2 regions of the Microbacterium sp. 10L49 genome follow, and region 1 is predicted to be linked to the other one. Evidence: predicted binding sites of a transcription regulator. Region 1 holds the regulator's gene; the other holds the start of a gene.
The links. Region 1 encodes HspR, which represses chaperone genes until heat shock. Its sites were predicted from a motif close to AAGTTGAGTCNNNNNGACTCAACTT; they were not measured.

Region 1 (10,652 bases):
CGCCGGCTCCGCGCGGCATCCCGCAGGTCGAGGTCACCTTCGACATCGACGCGAACGGCATCGTGCACGTGTCCGCCAAGGACAAGGGCACCGGCAAGGAGCAGTCGATGACGATCACGGGCGGCTCCTCGCTGTCCAAGGACGACATCGACCGCATGGTGCGCGAGGCCGAGGAGCACGCCGCTGAGGACAAGAAGCGCCGCGAGTCGGCCGAGGTCCGCAACCAGGCCGAGACTCTCTCCTACTCGATCGAGAAGCTCATCTCGGAGAACGAGGACAAGCTCCCCGAGGACGTGAAGACCGAGGTCAAGGCCGACGTCGACGCGCTGAAGACCGCGCTGGCCGGTGATGACGACGAGGCCGTGAAGACCGCGTTCGACAAGCTGAACCAGTCGCAGGGCAAGCTCGGCGAAGCCATCTACGCGCAGTCCCAGGCTGACGCGGCCGCCCCGCAGGGCGAGCCGGCGGCCGAGGGCGCGGCGTCGGATGAGGACGTCGTGGACGCCGAGGTCGTGGACGACGAGGACGAGAAGAAGTAATGACGGATCCCAAGGACTTCGACGAGAACGCCGCGGTTCCTGAGCCTGTCGAAGGACCGAGCGAGGGGTCGGACGCGAACGCGTCCGGCCCCCAGCCGGAAGGGCAGGACTCCGGAGCGAACGCCGGCGCCGATGACGAGCTCACGGTCGACGACATCCTGAACATCGCGCAGAGCGACGACGCGCTCGCCGAGGACGCCGCCGAGGACGCGGCCCTCGCCGACGCCGAGCACACGCTGCTCGTCGACCTCAAGCGTCTTCAGGCCGAGTACGCGAACTACCGCCGCCGCACCGAGGAGCAGCGCGGCGTCGAGATCCAGCGCGCGAAGGGCGAGGCCGCCAAGGGCCTGATCCCCGTGCTCGACGATCTCGACCGCGCCGCCCAGCACGGCGATCTGCAGGAGGGGACTCCCTTCGCCGCGATCGCCGACAAGGTGCGCTCGGTTGTGGAGCGCCTCGGCGTGGTCTCGTATGGCGAGAAGGGCGACGAGTTCGACCCGCAGCAGCACGAGGCGATCTTCCAGCAGCCCACCCCGGGTGTGCAGAAGGCCGTCGTGCTCGAGGTCGTCGAGGTGGGCTACCGCCTGGGCGATGTGGAGCTGCGTCCTGCCAAGGTCGTCGTCGCCGTTCCTGCTGAGTAGGGGGTGATCGATGGCTAGCCAGGACTGGTTCGACAAGGACTTCTACAAGACCCTCGGCGTCTCGAAGGACGTGTCCGAGGCGGATCTGAAGAAGACCTACCGCAAGCTCGCGCGCAAGTACCACCCCGACTCCAACCCCGGCGATGCCGCGGCGGAGGCGAAGTTCAAGGAGATCAGCGAGGCGTACTCGGTGCTCTCCGACACCGAGCAGCGCGCCGAGTACGACCAGATCCGCGCGATGGGCGCCGGTGGGGCGCGGTTCACTGCGCCCGGCAGTGCCGGCAACGGCGGCTTCGATGACGTGTTCAGCGCGTTCAACCGGGGCCGTGGCGGGCAGTCCGCCGACTTCGACGACATCTTCGCGATGTTCAACCAGGGCGGCGGCGGGTTCGGATCCGGTCGGTTCGGCCAGCCCTCCGGCGGGTTCCGCGGCTACGGCGGCCCGCAGAAGGGCGCCGACGTCACGGCCCGCACGACGCTGTCGTTCGCGACCGCTGTGCAGGGCGAGACCGTCACGCTGCAGGGTGAGGACGGCCGCCCGCTCAAGGTGAAGATCCCCGCGGGCGTGAAGGACGGGCAGAAGATCCGTCTGCGCGGCCGTGGGCGGCCTTCGCCCGACGGCGGCGAGAACGGCGACATCGTGGTCCAGGTGGCCGTGAAGCCGCACCCCGTGTTCACCCGCGATGGGCTGAACCTGCGGGTGACGGTTCCTGTCACGTTCACCGAGGCCGCGCTCGGCGCCACCATCGAGGTGCCGACCCTCGGTGGAGATCCGGTCAAGCTCAAGGTCGCGCCGGGCACTCCGTCGGGCCGGGTGCTGCGGGTCAAGGGCCGCGGCGTCACGACGTCGAAGGGCGTCGGCGACCTGCTCGCCGAGGTCCAGGTGGCCGTGCCGTCGCACCTCGACGACGCCGCGCGCGAGGCGCTGGAGCGCTTCCGTGAGGCGGAGCCCGCCGAGAACCCGCGCACCGAGCTGCTGGCGAAGGCCCGGGGATGAGTTCACCTGCGCCGTCGATCGGGTCCGCGCGCGACGCGGACACCGGGCGCCGCTCGCCGCGTCGTCCCGGAATCAGGAACAGTGACCGAGATCAGGACGATTCCTCGCGGATCCTCCTGATCTCGGTGCATTCTCCTGTTTCCGGTACGCGCGCCCGCTTGCGGGGCGCGACCGGTGTTCTCGGGATGCGCCGTGCGCGAAGGACGAGGGTGCGTCATGGCCGATGAGCGCATGAACGCCGAGACCCCGATCTTCGCGATCGCGGTCGCCGCCGAGCTCGCCGGGATGCACCCGCAGACCCTGCGGCAGTACGACCGGATCGGCCTGGTCGTTCCCGGCCGCACCAGGGGCGGATCCCGCCGCTACTCGATGCGCAACATCGAGCAGCTGCGCGAGGTCGCCCAGCTGTCCGGTGAGGGGATGAGCCTGCCCGCGATCGCGCGCCTGCTCGACCTCGAGGACGAGGTGCGCACGCTGCGCCGCCGTGTGGGCGAGCTCGAGCACGACCTGCGCGAGGAGCGCGCGAACCGCCCCGGCGTGCGTGTGTTCGCCGCCGGAACGACCGGATCCGTCATGGCCGTCCCGTCCGGGCGCCGGATCCGCCGCTCCACCGAGGTGGTGTTGTGGCGTCCGTGGCTGAGCGGCCCGGAGCGTGCCGACGACACCGCGGACGATCCGGACGACAGCCAGCGCTGAGGCAGCACAGCGGCGCAGAGACCGCGCCGGCGCTGACACGCGCAGGCAGAGCCGAGACGGCGGTGCAGGCCTCCGCCGTGCACGCTGGCGATCAGTCCAGCGGCTCGACGATGAAGCGCAGTGCGGCGCCCTGTCGGAAAGGCTGCACGACCTCGAGGTTCTCGTAGGCGGGACCGCCGGGGATCTCCGAGGCGCTCGCCCAGTACGACCACCGCGCATTGACCTGTGCACGGAGGGCGGGATGCGGGTGGTCCACCCGCCATGTCTGCCGCATCCTCCGACCGAGGAACCGCCAGTGCTCCGCGGTGTCCGCGCTGTAGCCGACGGACCACGGGTCGTCCTCGTCGCCCGTCGCGGAGACGAGCGCAGCCCCGCCCTCGCGGACGAGCTCGTCGAGTCCGAAGGAGGCGTGCGCGGCGAACCCGGTGCCGGTGAACCCGGGCCAGAGCTCTGCAGGCGTGACCACGCGGTCCGCGAGCTCGAGCCGGCGCAGCCGCGCCCAGTTGCCCATGGTCGCGCTGAGTACGAGCCGGTCCAGAGGCACGGAGCCGGAGTCGCTGTACCCCGCCAGTTCCACCTCGTGCGGACGATCGGCCCTGAACCGCGCCCGCACCTGCACCTGCGCCCCGTTATCGAACGGCTCGACCCGGATCCAGATCGTGAGCCGCTCCACGCCGTCCGCGGTGTCGACGATTCCGGGATCGGGATCCAGCCGTGCCCGCACCGCGGCATCGGACGGATGGTCGACGGCCCACATCCGCTTCCCGCGCTCGCCGGGGTCGAGCGTGCTCGGCTCCAGCTCTGAATAGCCGCGCTCGGCGCTGCCCGCAGGCACCGGCTCCACGGCGATGTAGTTCACCAGTCGCTCCGGCGGATGCTCCAGATAGGGGGTGAAGATCTGCAGCAGCCCGCGCGGTGCGGAACTGATGCCCAGCTGCATCCCCGCGGGATGGCCCCAGCGGGGTTCGCGCGGGACAGGACCGGCAGGACGGATCCATCGCCCGGAGAGATCGGCCGGTGAGGGGGATCCGACGGCGGACGTCATCATGGGAGCTCCTTCGTGGTTTTCGCGAGTGTCCTCACGACTGGACGAGCAAACCTCATCTGAAATCGATTTCCTGTCGAACGACTCTAGGGGCGTTCTGGTCGCGGCCGAAAGGGTGGGCGCGGTGCGGAGAGAAGAGGAATCGGCTTTCACTCGCAGGGGGTTGCGCAGATCGCTCAAGAGCGTCTTGTGCCTGAAATCGATTTCGCCTACTCTGAATGCAGCCCGGTCGATGCCGACTCAGCGCGACCGCGGACCCGGCCCTCTGTGCCGGACCCAGCACCGATTCGACGAGGAAGTCGTGTTCCCGAGGAGGAACCCATGAAGACGGACACACAGCGCACGCGCCGGGTGGTGATGGCCGCTCTCGGCGGCATCACGGCGGTAGGACTGCTCGCGGGCTGCGGCTCGAGCACGCCGGGGCAGGCCGCGGGCGACGGAGGCGACTCCTCCGGCAAGACCACGATCGAGTTCTGGCACCGCACGTTCACTCCGCCCGAGAACGCCTGGTACAAGGACATCGTCAAGAAGTTCAACGCCTCCCAGGACAAGATCGTCGTCAAGGACACGGAGATCCCGGCGGATGCCTGGGATCAGAAGATGAAGGCTGCCCAGGCGGCGGGCAAGGCCCCTGACATCTACACGCACTCCGGCAGCATCCAGGACGCGGTCAACGCCGGGCAGCTCTACGACCTCGGAAAGGTCGTGGACAAGTCGAAGCTCGACGAGATCATCGACTCCGCCAAGTCCGTGTCCGAGATCGGCGGCACCTATTACGCCTACCCGCTGCTGCAGGAAGCGCAGACGGTGCTGTTCTGGAACAAGGACATGCTCGACAAGGCCGGCGTCGACACCGACAAGGCCCCGGCGACCTGGGACGACCTGCTCGCCGACTGCGCCAAGATCCAGCCGACGCTCGCGCAGGGTCAGTACTGCATCTCGCCGGCGTCCGACGCGATCACCTTCGCCTGGTCGACGGTCGGTCAGCAGTACAACTTCGCCGGGCACACGGCGCTCACGGACGACTGGGCCAAGCCGGACATCGACAACGCGGCGTACCGTGACCTGATGTCCAAGTACAAGGAGCTCTGGGACAAGGGATACATGCCCAAGCAGGCGCTCGCCGCCTATGTCGAGGGCAAGGATTTCGGCCAGAAGAAGGTCGCCTTCAAGGTTTCCGGCTCGTGGATGATGTCCGAGATCGGATCCGACTATCCCGACCTGCTGACCAAGACCGGCATCGGCGCCTTCCCGAACGCCTCGGGCGCCGACGGCCGCACCGCGACCACCCTCGGCAACTTCAAGTGGGTCATCGACGCGAAGAGCAAGCACGCCGACGCCGCCGGGAAGTTCCTCGAGTGGTCTCTCGCCGGCGACCCGAAGAACCTCGTGCCGTTCTTCGTGAACACGCAGTTCACCAAGGTCCCTGTGCGCACCTCCGTGCAGGATGCCGTCGCGAAGGATGAGGCCGCAGCCAAGGCCCCGTGGTCGAAGGTGATCACGAAGGACATCGCGCCGGACGCGATCCCCGAGCCGACCTACCCCTGGGACGTCTCGCTCGCCGTCGGAACTGCCATGGAGTCGGTGATGAAGGGCGCGGCCTCGCCGGATGACGCGATCAACACGGCCGATGCCGCGATCCAGAAGGTCATCCAGTCGCAGGATCTGCCCAGCAAGGCTCCCAAGAAGTGAGCGCGGCGCGGTCGGGGACCGCTGCGAGGCCGTCCCCGACCGCGCAGCCGACGCCCCGCACCTCAGAACGACGAGGAGGCACGATGCCCGCCGAAGTCACCGACGACCGGCACACCGTCAGGCGCCGGCACGCGCGGTACCGGAACCGAGACACCAAGCTCGCGTACCTGATGCTCGCCCCCGTGGTGATCCTGCTCGGCATCTTCGTAGCCTGGCCGGCGGTGTACGCCGGCTTCCTTTCCTTCCAGGACTGGAGCTTCTACAAGGATCCGCAGTTCGTCGGGTGGAAGAACTACGCCGACGTGCTGACGGACCCGCTGTTCGTCGCCACGATCGGCCGAGGCTTCCTGTTCGTGCTGATGACGGTGCCTGCGATGCTCGTGCTGGCCTTCCTGTTCGCGAGTCTCGTGGTGAGCCTGTCGCGTCGGCTCGCGACCATCCTCAAGGTCAGCATCTACATCCCGACGATCATCTCCGGAGTCATCGCGTCCATCATCTTCGTGGTGATCTACGCCTATGACGGCGGAATCCTGAACGCCGTTCTGGCCGCGTTCCACATCGACGCGGTCTCCTGGATCGGGGATCCGGCCTGGGCGCTGCTCGCCGTGGCCGTGCCGGCTGTGTGGCTCGGCATGGGGCTGACCTCGCTCATCATGGTCGCCGCGATGGTCGACATCCCGACGGAGTACTACGAGGCAGCGGCGATGGAGGGCGCCGGCTGGTGGCAGAAGACCTTCTACATCACGATGCCGCAGATGAAGAACGTGTTCCTGTACCTGCTGATCACGGGTTTCGTCGCCGCGATCCAGCAGTTCGAGCTGCCCCTCGTGATGACGCAGGGCGGTCCGCTGGACTCGACCACCCTGCCCAACCTGTTCATCTTCAACCACTTCCGCAACGACGTGAACGTGGGCTACTCGATCGCTGCGGCGCTGCTGCTGTTCGTGGTGCTGGGATCCGTGTCGGCCCTCGTGTTCAAGTTCATCAACTCCGAAAGGCTGGTCGACTGATGAGCGCGACGTACCCCGCGACCGTGCCCGAGACCACCCGCATCGTCCTGGACGGCAAGGATCACCGCCGGCTCAAGGTGCCGCACGGCATCGGTGGCTGGGCGGCCTTCGTCGGCAAGGGCGTGGTCGGCCTGATCTTCCTGCTCGCCGCGCTGTTCCCGCTCGCCTGGATGGTGATCGCCGGCTTCAAGGCGAAGACCGAAGTGCTGAGCACTCCGTTCCAGTTCTTCCCCGAAGTGTGGCACTGGGAGAACTACGGCAAGATCCTCGGCGACGAGACATTCCTGCGCACGCTCGGCTGGACGTTCCTCGGCGCGATCCTGTTCACCGTGCTCAGCCTGACGGTGAACTCGTTCGCGGCTTACGCGTTCGCGCGTCTCGAGTTCCGGTTCCAGCGCACGCTGTGGGTCGCCGTGCTCACGACCATGTTCATCCCGGGGATGACGATCCTGCTCACCAGCTTCATCGTCGTGACGAAGCTGGCGATGCTGGACACGCTCGCCGTGCTGGTGATCCCGGGGGCGGCCAGCGCCGCGTCGGTGTTCTTCATCCGGCAGTTCTACCTGAACATCCCGGCCAGCCTCGAGGAGGCGGCGATGCTCGACGGCTGCGGCCGGTTCGGCATCTTCGTGCGGATCTTCCTGCCGCTGTCCAAGCCGCCGTTCGTCGTCATGGGCATCACGGCGTTCCTCGCCTACTGGAACTCCTACGTGTGGCCGATCATGACGATCACGTCGCCGGAGAAATTCGTGCTGCAGCAGTACCTCGCGGAGTTCCGCACCGGCCGCGGCTCGAGCGAGCTGGGCCTGCTCATGGCCGGATCCGTGCTCGCCGCGGCGCCGGTTGTGATCCTGTTCCTCATCTTCCAGCGTCAGATCATCGGCAACATCAAAATGGCCGGGCTCAAGTAGCCGGTCGCGTTCTCGAAGGGGAGAAGGCCATGTCCGAAGAAGCGATCCGACCTGCCCGCGGGCTCACCCGCCGCAGCCTGTTGCAGGGAGCGCTCGCCGCCGGCGCCGCATTCGGCGTCTCGGCGCTGGGCGCGAGTCCCGCGGCGGCCGCGGGACTCACCGTGACCCGTATGAAGGTGCTCGCCGGCACGCAGGCGGGGGTGCAGTACGGGATCGGCGCGACCGATCTCGGGATACCCGCTCGCACGCCCGACGGGCGGCTGCTGTTCATGTTCGGCGACACCTGGGCCGACACGGTGGGCGGTACGAACTGGCGCTCCCCGGTCGCGCTGTACTCCTCGACCACCGACCTCACCACCGGGGTCGTGTTCAACGGCGCGGCGGGCGCGGGTGCGAACACCCAGGTCACGGCGCCCCAGCTCTGGTACTACCCGCACGATGCGTACTACGAGACCGTGATCCCCTCCGACGTGATCACGATCGGATCCCGGATGTATTTGCATGCCATCGTGAACGGGCCGACGTTCGGGGCGGTGCGCTGGACCGAACTGTGGCAGTCCGACGATTCCGGGGCGACCTGGCAGCATACGGGGCTGAAGTTCCCGGCCGACATGGCCAACGGGCACTTCCAGTGCATCACGTGGGGTCAGGGCAACGACGGCTACGTCTACATCTACGGCACGGGCTTCCAGCGCGACAAGGGCATCGTGCTCTACCGGGTGCCGCAGAACAGCATGACCACGTTGTCGGCGTACCAGCCGTGGGGTTACGCGAACGGTGCGTGGGGCTGGGGAAACCCCGCGACCGAGGTGCTGCCGGGAAAGTTCGGCGAGATGTGCCTGCGACCTCTCGGAGGCAAGTGGATCCTGACCTGGTTCAACGCCGATGCCTACCGGATCGACGCGATGATCGTGAACACTCCGACGGACAACCTCTACACAGCCGCGAAGACCACCCTGCTCTGGGGCGGGAACTGGGGCGCCGAGGACGCGACCCACGTCGCCCAGCTCTATGGCGGGTACATCCTGCCCGGCTCGACGCTGCCGGATCTGCATCTCAGCGTGAGTCAGTGGAACACCGGCGACAACAGTGTCTACCACGTCGAGCAGTTCCGGATCCAAGGGCTCGTCTGACGGCGGGCGCCGGCTCGGGGGTCGGCGCTTCCCGCTGCCGCTCAGCCGGCCGTGCCGACCCGGACCACGGTCGACTGCCATCCGGTTGATCCGTTCGGAGCGATCGGGGTGCGCTGCTGTTCCTGCATCCGGCCGTGCCGATCGGTGGCGCGGACGACCAGCGAGTGGCTGCCGCTCGTCGCGTTCCAGTCGAGGAACCACTGCACCCAGGTGTCGTCGCTGACCGGAGCCGACAGCGTCGCAGTCTGCCAGGCCCCTCCGTCGATCTGCACCTCGACCCGCTGGATCCCGACGGTCTGCGCCCAGGCGACCCCGGCGATCCGGGCGGCCCCCGGCGGGATCTCCTTGTCGATGCGCGGGGTGTCGATGCGGCTCGACAGCTTGATCGGCGCCTGCGCGCTGTACCCGCGGGGCGTCCAGTAGGCCTGGTCCTTCTCGAATGTCGTGACCGTCATCCGGGTGAGCCACTTCGTCGCCGAGACGTACCCGTAGAGCCCGGGGACGACCATCCGCACCGGGAAACCGTGCTCGGGCGGCAGGGGCTCGCCGTTCATCGCGACCGCGAGGATCGCGTCGCGGTGCGGATCCGTGAGCGCGTCGAGCGGTGTGCTCGCGGTGAACCCGTCGATGCTGCGCGAGAGGATCATGTCGGCCCCCTTCGCGGGGAGCGCGCGGGAGAGGATCTCGCGCACCGGCACGCCGAGCCAGCGTGCCGTGCCGACGAGATCGCCGCCGACCTGGTTGGAGACGCAGGTCAGGGTCACCGCGTACTCCCGCAGGCCCATCCGCAGCAGTTCGTCGAAGCTCAGCTCCACCTTCTCGCCGACCATTCCATCGACCGTCAGGCGCCAATCTGCGGGTGCCAACGAAGGCACCGTCAGCGCGGTGTCGACACGGTAGAAGTCGGCGTTCGGGGTGAACAGCGGCGAGAGGCCCGGGATGTCGAGCTCGGCTCCCTCGGGGACCGTGACCCGCGACAGCGGCTCCGGCAGTCGCAGCGCCTTGCGCACCGCTGCGATCGAGGTGGTCGCCGCGGTTCCGAGGCGGGCACCGGTTCCCGCCACGATCGCGGCGACCGCTCCCACCGCGGTCAGCAGGAGGAAGCGCCGCCGATCCGGGCCGCCACCCGCGCCATCCGCGGCCCGGAGGGCGCGCCATCGGCGCAGCGCTGCGATCGACATCCGCAGGAACACGCAGCCCGCGATCGCGCCGATGAGCGACGGCAAGGCGGACAACGGCGTCGCCCCCGTGCGGGTCAGCGCGGCCAATGTCCCGGCGGCGCCGGCGACGGCGAACACCGCGACGCCGATCCAGCGGCGTCGACCTTCCAGGAGGCCGGCGGCCGCGGCGGCGACGAGCACGCCGACGCCGAGGGTCAGCAGGAGGAAGAGCTTGTCGTTGGCGCCGAAGAGCTCGATCGCCAGCTCCTTCGCCCACTGCGGCACGATGTCGATGACGAACGAGCCCGCCGCGAGCAGCGGACTCGCGTCGCGCGCCACGAGGAAGGCCGTGATCTCGGCGGCGGCGACGAACACCATGCCGCTGACGACCCCCGCGACAGCGGCCCAGATCCGTGCGCCGGCATTCCCTGTGCTCTCATCCATATCCGTGGTTCGTCGCGATCGGCGGATCGGATGGCGATCGGGCCGGATCCAATCCGGTGCGGGTGCGGCTCCGAATGCATCGTGTCGGCCGATGAACGGTCACGATGCACCAGTCAAAGGAGAAAGATCATGCGATCCACTGTTCGCCTGCACGCCAGGGCGTCGCTCGCCGCCGCCAGCCTGCTCGCCGCCGCGGCCCTGGCCCTCACGGGCTGTTCGTCGATGTCGGGCTCATCTTCCGGCTCGTCCTCCGAGCCATCGACCAGCGCGCCGGCCGCGTCTCCGTCTCAGACGATGGATCCGGCGGCCGATCTGGTCGGACCGGGATGCGCCGCCTATGCGCAGCAGGTCCCGTCCGGCTCCGGCTCCGTCGCCGGGATGGCG
Region 2 (10,652 bases), on a different contig from region 1:
CTCGGTGGTGCCGGACTGAACCGACCGTGGGCGACGATCGCCGCCGGTCTGCTCGCTGGTCGCAGAATGCGGTTCTGGCGGCCGGATGACCGCACTTCGCGACCAGTGAGCGGAGGGGAAGCCGCCGTGCCGTCACACTCGCCGAGGCGCCCACGGCCAGGCGTAGCCTCGGGAGCATGACCTCCCTGACCGACGTCCTCGGCATCCGCACGCCCATCCTGCTCGGGCCGTTCGGCGGGCTCAGCTCGATCCCGCTCGTCGCGGCGGTCAGCGCCGCGGGAGGCCTCGGAGCGTACGGGCTGTACGGCTACGACAGCGAGCGGATCCGCACGACCATCGCGGGGATCAGGGCGGCCACCCGCCGGCCGTTCGCGGTGAACATCTGGCTGCCCCGGGGCAACGAGGTCGAGCCCGGTGCCGAGCACGACGACTATGCGGCGGCGCTCGCTCCGTTCTTCGCCGAGGTCGGCGTCGAGGTTCCGGCCCGTCCCGAGGCGTATCTGCCCTCGCTCGACGAGCAGCTCGGCGCGATCCTCGAGACGGCCCCCGCCGTGCTCAGCGTCGTGTTCGGCGTGCCCTCGGCGTCGCTCGTCGACGACGCGCACGGCCGCGGGATCCGCGTCGTCGGCACCGCGACCACGGTCGCCGAGGCGCGCGCCCTCGCCGAGGTCGGGGTGGACGCGATCGTCGCCACGGGCGCCGAGGCCGGGGGACACCGGGTGTCGTTCCTGCGGCCGGCCGAGGAATCGCTGGTCGGGCTGTTCTCGCTGCTGCCGCAGGTCGTCGACGCGGTCGACGTGCCCGTGATCGCCGCCGGCGGGATCTCGGATCGGCGCGGTGTCGCCGCCGCCTTCGCGCTCGGCGCACAGGGCGTGCAGGTCGGCACCGCCTTCCTCGGCACGGCGGAGTCGGCCGCGAACGAGGCGCATCGGGCGGCGATCCGGGCGACGCCCGCGGAGGGCACCATGCTCACCCGCGCGATGAGCGGCCGGCTCGCCCGTGGCGCACGCAACAGGGTGGTCGCCGAGATCGAGGCCGCCGGATCGATCGCCCCGTTCCCGGCGCAGAACTGGATCACCGGCCGCTTCCGCACCGCTGCCGGGCAGCAGAACAAAGGAGAGCTGCAGTCGCTGTGGATGGGGCAGTCGGCGTCGCTGGCCCGTTACGAGACCGCCGCGGAGGCGTTCGCCGAACTGGCTGCAGGGGTGCCGAGCGTCTGAACGAGGCGTCCGGCCTCAGAGGATGACGGTCGAGCGGCCGTGCACGATGACGCGGTCGTCGGCGTGCCACTGCACGGCGCGCGCGAGCACCAGGCGCTCCACATCGGCGCCGCGGGCCTGCAGCTCGGCGGCCGAATCGGCGTGGGTCACGCGGGTGACGTCCTGCTCGATGATCGGCCCCTCGTCGAGGTCGGCCGTGGCATAGTGCGCGGTGGCGCCGATCAGCTTGACGCCGCGGTCCTTGGCGCGGGCATAGGGGTTCGCCCCGATGAACGCCGGCAGGAACGAGTGGTGGATGTTGATCACCGGGGCGCCGAGGCTCCCGATGAAGTCGTCGGTGAGGATCTGCATGTAGCGCGCGAGCACGACCAGATCCACGTTGCCCTGCAGCAGCTCGAGCTGGCGCCGCTCCATCTCGGCCTTGCCCTCGGCACCCGAACCGGACGGGATGTGCACGAACGGCACGCCGAACGAGCGCACCGATTCGGCCAGATCCGGATGGTTGGAGACGACCATGGTGACGTCGATGTCGAGCTGGCCGCGCTGCGTGCGCCAGAGCAGCTCCATGAGGCAGTGGTCGTACTTGGACACGAAGATCGCGACGCGCTTGCGCTTGGAGGCGTCGTGCAGCGACCACTCCATGCCGAAGCGCTCGGCGACCGCAGCCAGGTCCGCCTCGAGCGCCGGGCGTGCGGCGGCGAGCCCGTCGCGGTGGATCACGGTGCGCTGGAAGAAGCGTCCGCCGGCCGCGTCTGTCGAGTGCTGATCCAGGGAGATGATGTTCGCCTCATGCGCGGCGAGCACTCCGGCGACGGCGGCGACGATTCCGGGCTGGTCGTCGCACGCGATGAGCAGTCGTGCGGTATCGGGCTGCGCCATGGCGTCGTCTCCTTGCAAGCGGGTGTGCGTCGATTCTGCCGCGCCCCGGGGCGCGAGGCGAATCGTGCCCGCCCTTCGCGTGCCGAGTGCCGGGGCGGATCCGCAGACGCAGAGGGGGCCCGAGCGCATGGCCCGGGCCCCCTCCGTCGAGGATCCTTCGTCAGAGCACCTCGCTGATCAGTTCCCGCCGCCGGTGAACTCCGCGAGGCTCAGCGTCTGGTCGCCGGGCCGGGTGAACAGCCCCGCCTGCGCGGTGCTCGAGGCACCGTGCGACGCCGGCTTGTCCCAGGTGCGGCCCGGGGTCGTCGCCGCGGCGGAGGTGTCGATGCCCAGCACGAGCCCCGAGTAGCGGTTCACGAGCCGGACGGATCCGGTCGCCTCCCCGCTGGTCGGATCGGTGTTCGGCACGACGAACCACTGCTGCCCGATGCCGGCCGCCGCCTTGTCGGTGAGCGTCAGCCCGGCGCCCCATGCGCGACCGACGGTCGAGGAGGCATCGACGCCCAGGAGCGAGCCTGCCTGCGTCGCGATCGTGTACGCGCCGTCGCCGGTCGCCGTGAAGGTCCAGGCGCCGTTCTTGCGGTTCACGGATCCGGCCGTCGTCACCTTCTTTCCGTTGCCGGACGCGGAGAGCTTGCGCCCGTCCGCGTTGGCGATCGTGTACGCCTTCGTCGTGTCGACCGCAGACGCAGGCGAGACCGAGGAGCCGGCGTCGATCGTGACGTTGGCGAGCTGTGCGTAGGCATCGCCCATGCACCCGAACGAGCAGTACGACCGGAAGGACTTGCCCACGATCGCCGAGCTCGTCTTGTTGGCAGGATCCACGAACCATCGGTACCAGGAGGCCGTGGTGTACGCGGATCCGGTGTCGCCGAGGCGGAACCACTTCTGCGTCGCCAGATTCTTCGTGGCGTAGAACTCCTGCGGTGCGTTGCCCGACTGGTCGGGGTTCTGCGGCTGTCCGATGTACAGCCCGAGGTAGGCGTCGTAGGTGATATCCATCACGAACAGCGGCGAGGTCGGGGGCATCTGCCCCTTCTTGATCTGCTGCTGCGCGGTGCCGGGCGTGTTCGGGTCGTACTCCTCGTCGACCGGCGTGTAGCCGGTCTCGGTGTCGTCGGCGACCGGGACCATGTTGCTCTCCTTGCCGGAGATGCCGGGCTCGGTCCAGGCGCCGTCGTACCACTTCTGCCAGGTGCCGGTGGCCATCTTGCCGGAGATCGGGGCACGGGCGACGTGCTCGTAGAAGGCCACCCACCCGCCGGTCTTGTTCACGACGCGGGAACCGTAGAACGCGTAGAAGTACCCGGAGGCGTGGTCGACGTAGAGGCGGGGATCGCCGTCGCCGTAGTAGTAGGTCTGCTGCGGGAACGCCGCGGTGTCGCCGCGGGTCGTGCTGTACGGCGAGGTGATCGCGTGACCGGGGATGGTCCAGGTCTTGCCCTGGTCGGTCGAGACGGCGTAGTCGATCGCGTCGTAGTGCAGTCCGTCGCCGAAGGGCTTGGGGGTGAACTCGTTGTGCACGAGGCCGTACCAGTCGCCCGAGTCGGGGTCGACCCACATCTGGGTGATGTCGCAGTAGTTCGGCTGCGTGTAACTGGATCCGGCCGGCGCCTTGGTCGACTCCACCCCGGTCGGGCTGGCGTTGCAGAAGTCCGTGGTGTCCGGGTTGGTGCCCGCGGCGTTGAGCGCGCCGTTCGGCTTCGCTGTGTCGAAGTTCGTGCCCGTGTACCAGTTCCACTGGCGGATGTCGCCGTTGCTGCCGTCGGGCTCGTTGTAGTAGTTCGCGTGAGACTCACCGAAATGGAACGTGCCGTCGGCATCGATGAACGGGCTGGCCGGCGTGTCGTCGGGGTACTGCCACGTGCTGTCGTCGACCGAGTCGGTGGTGACCGTCGCGGCGGTGGGCTTGGGCGTGGGGGTGGGAGTCGGCGTCGGGGTCGGCGTGACGATCGGGTCGGTCGTGTAGACGACGATCTCGGAGGCCGAGGCGTTGTTCGACCCGTTCACGGCGTCGAGGACCTTGAACTCGACGTAGCGCGCCGACACCGGGTGGGCGAAGGCGACGTACTGGATCTGCGTGTTGCTGGTCGGCTGCGAGAACGTTGCCGTTCCGGCGGGTGTCCAGCCGCTGTTCCTGCCGTCCTTCGCGACCGCCGGGTCGTTCGTGGTGAGCACCTGGACGTCCTTCGCGGGACCGTTGCCCTGCACCTTCACCGAGTACCCGAGGCCGGTGAGGGGGTGCTCCGCGCCGATGTCGAACGTGAGGTAGTGCGGCATCGGATCGGGTGTGCCGCCGTTGTAGTTCGACGCCCACTGGGTCGAGTAGTCGCCGTCGAATGCGCCCTTCGCGGTGCCGTCCAGAGAGGGCGGCGCGGGGTACGGCGCGGACTCGGAATCGACGTCGAGCAGGGTGTAGCCCGCGTCGGGGATCGCGGCGCCGGCGGGCGGGGAGGTGTCGGCGTGCGCCGAGGAGACGGCGCCGAGGCTCAGCGTCGTCGCGGCGATCGCGAGCGCGGCCGCACCGGCGAGGAGGCCTCGCGAGGTTCGGGGGAGGGACAGGATCTGTGGGGGCATCGGTCTTCCTTGCTGCGTCGTCGAGGCGGGGAGAACATCGGCCACGGTACCTGCAAGTTATCGCTAACATCAAGGATATTCTGAGAATTGCGCCGCAGCTTGGTCGTAACGAGATAGCGCAAACATCACCGCGTGCGCCGTGTCGGCTGCGCGCAGGGTGCGGACGCGGCCGCGGTGCGCGGTCAGTGACGAGGAGCCTGGGTCGAGCTGCGCACGACGAGGCGAGGCGTGATCGACTCCACCGGCGGTACCGCGCCCGGGTGTGAGATCGCGTGCAGCAGGTGCTCCACGGCGATGCGGCCGACCTCGCCGAACGGCTGCGCGACCGTGGTGAGCGCGGGGGAGCAGAACTCGGCGAGCGGGATGTCGTCGACACCCACGATCGACACGTCGTCAGGGATCGACCGGCCCAGCTCGGCGAAGGCGCGGGCGAGGCCGAACGCCATTTCGTCGCTCGACACGAACACCGCGGTGGCCTCGGGGATGCGTGCGAGGATCCGGCCCGCGCGATGGCCCGACTCCGGGGACCAGTCCCCGTCGATCTCGGGCGGTGCCTCCCGGCCGGCATCGGCGAGCGCCTCACGCCAGCCCTGGGTGCGGCTCGAGGCATCCAGCCACTGCTGCGGACCCGCGACGTGCCAGACAGTCTCGTGGCCGAGATCCAGCAGGTGGCGGGTCGCGATCCGTCCCACCTCGCGCTGGTCGACGGCCACCACCTGGGTCGACGCCGTGCGCGAACCGTCGATCGTGATCGTCGGCAGCGTGCGCGTCAGCTCGTCGATCGCGCGCGTGGTCGAGATCAGCGGCACCGCGAGCACGATGCCCTCGACGCCCTGGTCGGCGAGACGCGACATGGCGCGCTCGATCTCGCCCGCATCGAGGGAGGGCGTCGTGACGGAGTTCACGATATAGCCGGCCTCGGACGCGGTGGTCTCGATGCCGACCGCCACCGCTGTGCGCGAGTAGAAGCCCGTGCGCAGCGATACGACGCCGATCGCCCTGCTCCGCCCGGACGACAGTGCGCGGGCGGCGTTGTTGCGGCGGTAGCCGAGCTGCTCGACCGCCGCGAGCACCTTCGCTCTGGTCTCGGGCTGCACGCTCGGGTTGCCGCTCAGCGTGCGGGACACGGTCTGCGCCGAGACCCCGGCCAGGCGCGCGACGTCGGCCATTCCCGGGATGCGGCGGGGATCCGGCGTCGCTGCGGTCGTCATGGGGTCCGATCGTGGGTGGGCGCGGGCGGTCGTCCCGGCACACGTGCATGATATCGATCACATGCGCGGAGGTGTGCGACGCCGGACGGTGGTCGCCGCGCGGGCATAGCCTTGAGCGCGTGATCTCCTCCGAACCGGACGCCCCGCTCGGCGCGCTCCTGGATGACGCGCGCACCGCTCTCTCCGGCGTGCCGCAGGAGGCGCTCGGGCGCGAGAAGACCGGGCGGTGGCGGGCACCGCGCATCGTGCGGGTCGGATCCGCCTGGCACGTCGGCGTGCTGCTCATCGCCGGTGATGCCTTGTACGCCACGGCCGAGGTGCTGCGCGCCGCAGCCCCGGTGCGTCGGGGCTATGCGGCCGAGTCGGCACGAGCCAGGGCGGAGCGCCGGGCGGAGGCCTCCCGCGGTGGCTTCGACGACGGCGAGACCGTGCACGTGGGCTGGACGCCGATCGACCTGGACGCCGTGGCGGCCGGGGGATCCTCCGGCCCGCTCGCGCTGGTGGACGGCGTGCCGTCGGTGCGGTGGTCCGCGGCCGGTTCCCTCATGCCGCTCTCCGCCTACCTCGACGACCGCATCGCCCTCCTCCGTTCCGCCTCCCTTTAGACCGCGAGACTCCATCTCCGCGACGAGACTGCGCTGATTTGGTGCAGTCTCGTCGCCCAGTTGCAGTCTCGCGGTCAGAGGTCAGAAAGCGGCGGCGGGTCAGCGGGCCAGTGCGCGCTCGCCGAAGCGGTGCAGGATGCGCGCCGGCTCGGTGACGACGGATTCGAGCACGGCCTCCTGCACGGTGTGGAAGGCGTCCGGATCGAAGTAGCCGGTGGTGCGGTAGAAGACCATCCGATCGGCGAAGTCGCGCGGCGACGGCTCGGGATGGAACTGCGTGGCGTACAGGTCCGCACCCACGCGGTACGCCTGCACGGGGCAGGTGTCGTTGCCGGCGAGCAGCACCGCGCCCGATGGCACGGCGACAGCGCTCTCCTTGTGCGCGGTGAAGGCGTGGAACACAGGCCCGGCAGGACCGAACAGCGGATCCGCGACGGCGTCGGCCGTGGTGCGGATCTCGGCCGCGGTCGCCTCCTCGGGGTTGTCCATGCCGACTTCTCCGCCGAGGAGGCGCGTGATCACGCCGATTCCGAAGCAGGTGAAGAACGCGGTGGTGGCGCCGTCGATCGCGCGCTCCGCGATGCGCTCCAGGTCCGATTCGACCCGCCGCTGGGTCTCGGACTTGCGAACGTCGGTGACGTTGAACGGAGAGCCGCCGATCACGAAGCCGGCGTAGCGGTCGAAGACGTCCTCGGGCAGGGCGGTGGTGGTGAGGTCGATGCGGTCCAGTGCGTCAGCATCGACGCCGAGGGCGACACGGAACGACGCGCGCTCCGCCGTCGCCGCATCCAGCTCAGGGCGCACGCCGACATACAGGAGCGAGGCCATCCCTGGATTCTAGGCGAGCGGCGGAGGCCGTCGAGGTCCGGATGCAACGGACGGGAATATGAAGGAAGGAGTCGCGTTGAACTTGACAGCACAACGCTCAAGTTTGAGAGGAAGCGAAATGCCCAACGATTTCACCGACGCGGGTTCGGGCTCGTTCGACGAGTTCCTCGCCCGCTACCTGGCCGGTGAGCAGGCCCGGCAGACCCGGTCCATCGACCTCAGCCGGTTCCTGACCGTGCGCACCCAGCGCATCCTGCAGCGCGCCGGCCGCTTCGCGCTCGAGCGCGGCCAGACCGAGCTCGACGCCCTGCACGTCCTGCGCACCATCGTCGAGGACGACGCCGTCGACCAGGCGATCCGCAACATCGGGGTGACCCCGCAGGCCATCGTCGACGCCGTCGGCACCCGCCTGCCCGCCCCTGGCGACGCCTCTGACATCGACGCCGCGACCATCACCCCGAGCGCCAGCCGCGCGCTGTTCCACGCCTACCAGGTGGCGCGCTCATCGGGTGCGACCTACATCGAGCCGGAGCACGTCTTCTTCGCGCTCGTGCTCGGACAGGACGCCCCCGCGGGCCAGATCCTCGCGCGTGCCGGCGTCACCGCCGAAGCGCTCACCCAGAGCCTGCGCGAGCCCGTGACCGCGGGCGCCGCGCCAGAGGCAGAGAACACCCAGTCGGCGTCCGAGACCCCGATGCTCGACCGGTTCGGTCTCGACCTCACGGCCCGTGCCCGCTCCGGCGAGCTCGATCCGGTGATCGGCCGGGCCTCGGAGATCGAGCAGACGATCGAGATCCTCAGCCGGCGCACCAAGAACAACCCGGTGCTGATCGGCGAGGCGGGCGTCGGCAAGACCGCGATCGTCGAGGGCCTTGCGCGCGCGATCGTCGACGGCGCCGTGCCCGCGCAGCTCAAGGACCGTCGCGTCGTGGCGCTCGACCTGCCCGCGATGCTCGCCGGCACCCGCTACCGCGGCGACTTCGAGGAGCGTCTCACCCAGACCATGGACGAGATCGCCGCGCACAAGGGCGAGATCATCGTCTTCATCGACGAGGTGCACACCGTCGTCGGTGCGGGCGGATCCGGAGAAGGCGGCGGCATGGACGCCGGCAACATCCTGAAGCCGCGCCTCGCGCGGGGGGACCTGCACCTGGTCGGCGCGACCACGCTCGCCGAGTACCGCCGGATCGAGAAGGATCCGGCCCTCGAACGCCGGTTCCAGCCGGTCAAGGTGGCCGAGCCCTCGATCGAGGACGCCGTGCGCATCCTCGAAGGGCTCAAGCCCGCGTACGAGCAGCACCACGCCGTCGCCTACACGGACGACGCGATCCGCGCCGCCGTCGAGCTGAGCGCGCGGTACCTGCCCGACCGGGTGCTGCCGGACAAGGCGATCGACCTCATCGACCAGGCCGGCGCCCGTTTGCGCCTCCGCCTGGGCGTCGTGACCGATGTGGCGGCGCTGTTCGCCGAGCTGGCTGACCTCGAAGCGCGCAAGAACGCCGCGGTCGGCGCCGAGCACTACGAGGAGGCCTCGCGGATCCGCGACGAGATCGCCGCGGTCCAGGCGCGGATCGACGACGCCGGCAGCACCGCGCGCCTTGTCGACGCCGAGCCCGCTGTCGTCGGCGAGGCCGAGATCGCCGCGGTGATCGCGCGCGCCACAGGGATCCCGGTCAGCCGGGTCTCCGAGAGCGAGCGGGAGCGTCTGGCGGGCCTCGAGGCCGACCTGCACGCTCGCGTGATCGGGCAGGACGACGCGGTCGCCGCCGTGGCACGGGCCGTGCGCCGCAGCCGTACCGGCATGGGCGACGCGCGTCGGCCGGTCGGATCCTTCCTGTTCCTCGGCCCCACCGGTGTCGGCAAGACCGAGTTGGCCAAGGCGCTCGCCGACCGTCTGTTCGACGACGAGACCGCCGTGATCCGCTTCGATATGAGCGAGTTCGGCGAGCGGCACACGGTGTCGCGGCTCGTCGGCGCCCCTCCGGGATACGTCGGCTACGACGAGGCGGGGCAGCTCACCGAGCGCGTGCGGCGCAACCCCTACGCGATCGTGCTGTTCGACGAGATCGAGAAGGCGCACCCCGACGTGTTCAACCTGCTGCTGCAGGTGCTCGACGACGGTCGCCTGACCGACGGTCAGGGGCGCACGGTCGACTTCCGCAACACGGTGATCGTGATGACCTCGAACATCGGATCCGAGTTCCTCGCGTCGCGCTCCGGTGCGCTCGGGTTCGTGGCCTCGCAGGACGGATCCGCGAACGGATTCGCCTCGCAGGAGGATCTGCGCGCCCGGGTGATGGGCAAGCTCCGCGAGGCCATGCGGCCGGAGTTCCTGAACCGCATCGACGAGATCGTGCTGTTCCAGAAGCTCAGCCGGGAGGAGCTGGGTCGCATCGTGCGGCTCCTGCTGCAGGCGACGTCTCGCCGCCTTGCCGGCCGCGACGTGACGCTGGACGTCACCGACGCGGCCGTGGCCTGGCTCGGCGAGCACGGCTACGAGCCCGAGTACGGTGCGCGGCCGCTGCGCCGCCTGATCCAGCGCGAGGTGGACGACCGCATCGCGGACCTGTTCGTCTCGGGCGAGCTGGGTGACGGCGGCCGTGTGGTCGTGGACGCGACGGGCGACGTGCTGCAGGTCACCGCGACCGCGGAGCTGGCGCAGGCGGCCTGACCGCAACGGTCGTTGAGCGAGGACGGCGAAGCCGACCGAGACGAAACGCGGTGCTCTTTCGAGGGCGCCGCGTTTCGTTTCGCGGAGACCCGCACTGAGCGAGCGCAGCGAGTCGAAGTGTCGCTCGACGGCCCTAGGACTGGCCGCCGAGTCAGCGGGACGAGTTGGCGCGGCGGCCGCGCACAACCCCCACGAACGCCTCGATGTCGGGCGTGGTGGCGTCGGCCGGCCAGGCCAGCAGCACCTGGGAGACGGGAGCGTCCCGCAGGATCCGGTATTCGACGTCCTTGCGGTGATGCAGGCGCGCGAGCGACATCGGCGCGACCAGGATCCCGGCGCCCGAGGCGACGGTCTCGACGGCGTCCGCCACGGTGTCCAGCGGGGGGATCCGCGACGGGACGGTCGGCAGGTCGAGGTCGCCCAGCACGTCTTCACGTGTGGCGAGCAGCGTCTCGCCCTCCAGGTCTGCGGGGGAGAGCTCCTCGGCGGCGAGGAGATGCGACTCGGCCGAGGCGATGACCACGGGGAGCTCCTCGTAGAGGGGGATCGCGTGCATGCCGTCCTTGTCGAACGGGGCGCGCACGAGCGCGAGGTCGACGACGCCGTCGGTCAGCGCTGAGCGCTGCGCGTCGAACGCGACCGGCACGAGCTCGAGGGTCAC

Region 2: the regulator HspR is predicted to act here: its motif matches at 7,400-7,424, upstream of AC1DCT_RS14520 (ATP-dependent Clp protease ATP-binding subunit).

The regions. Positions count from the first base shown of each region.
Region 1 covers NZ_JBFTIW010000003.1:420,919-431,570, reverse strand. The annotation lists gene dnaK (molecular chaperone DnaK) at 1-539, shown strand, start outside; gene AC1DCT_RS09855 (nucleotide exchange factor GrpE) at 539-1,180, shown strand; gene AC1DCT_RS09850 (DnaJ C-terminal domain-containing protein) at 1,191-2,177, shown strand; gene AC1DCT_RS09845 (heat shock protein transcriptional repressor HspR) at 2,394-2,873, shown strand; gene AC1DCT_RS09840 (hypothetical protein) at 2,965-3,921, opposite strand; gene AC1DCT_RS09835 (ABC transporter substrate-binding protein) at 4,240-5,610, shown strand; gene AC1DCT_RS09830 (carbohydrate ABC transporter permease) at 5,694-6,620, shown strand; gene AC1DCT_RS09825 (carbohydrate ABC transporter permease) at 6,620-7,531, shown strand; gene AC1DCT_RS09820 (DUF4185 domain-containing protein) at 7,561-8,664, shown strand; gene AC1DCT_RS09815 (molybdopterin-dependent oxidoreductase) at 8,706-10,268, opposite strand; gene AC1DCT_RS09810 (fasciclin domain-containing protein) at 10,398-10,652, shown strand, end outside.
Region 2 covers NZ_JBFTIW010000004.1:300,249-310,900, forward strand. The annotation lists gene AC1DCT_RS14485 (EamA family transporter) at 1-19, shown strand, start outside; gene AC1DCT_RS14490 (NAD(P)H-dependent flavin oxidoreductase) at 177-1,220, shown strand; gene purU (formyltetrahydrofolate deformylase) at 1,236-2,099, opposite strand; gene AC1DCT_RS14500 (discoidin domain-containing protein) at 2,277-4,676, opposite strand; gene AC1DCT_RS14505 (LacI family DNA-binding transcriptional regulator) at 4,859-5,887, opposite strand; gene AC1DCT_RS14510 (glutaminase) at 6,007-6,492, shown strand; gene AC1DCT_RS14515 (glutamine amidotransferase-related protein) at 6,592-7,320, opposite strand; gene AC1DCT_RS14520 (ATP-dependent Clp protease ATP-binding subunit) at 7,439-9,991, shown strand; gene AC1DCT_RS14525 (LysR family substrate-binding domain-containing protein) at 10,143-10,652, opposite strand, start outside.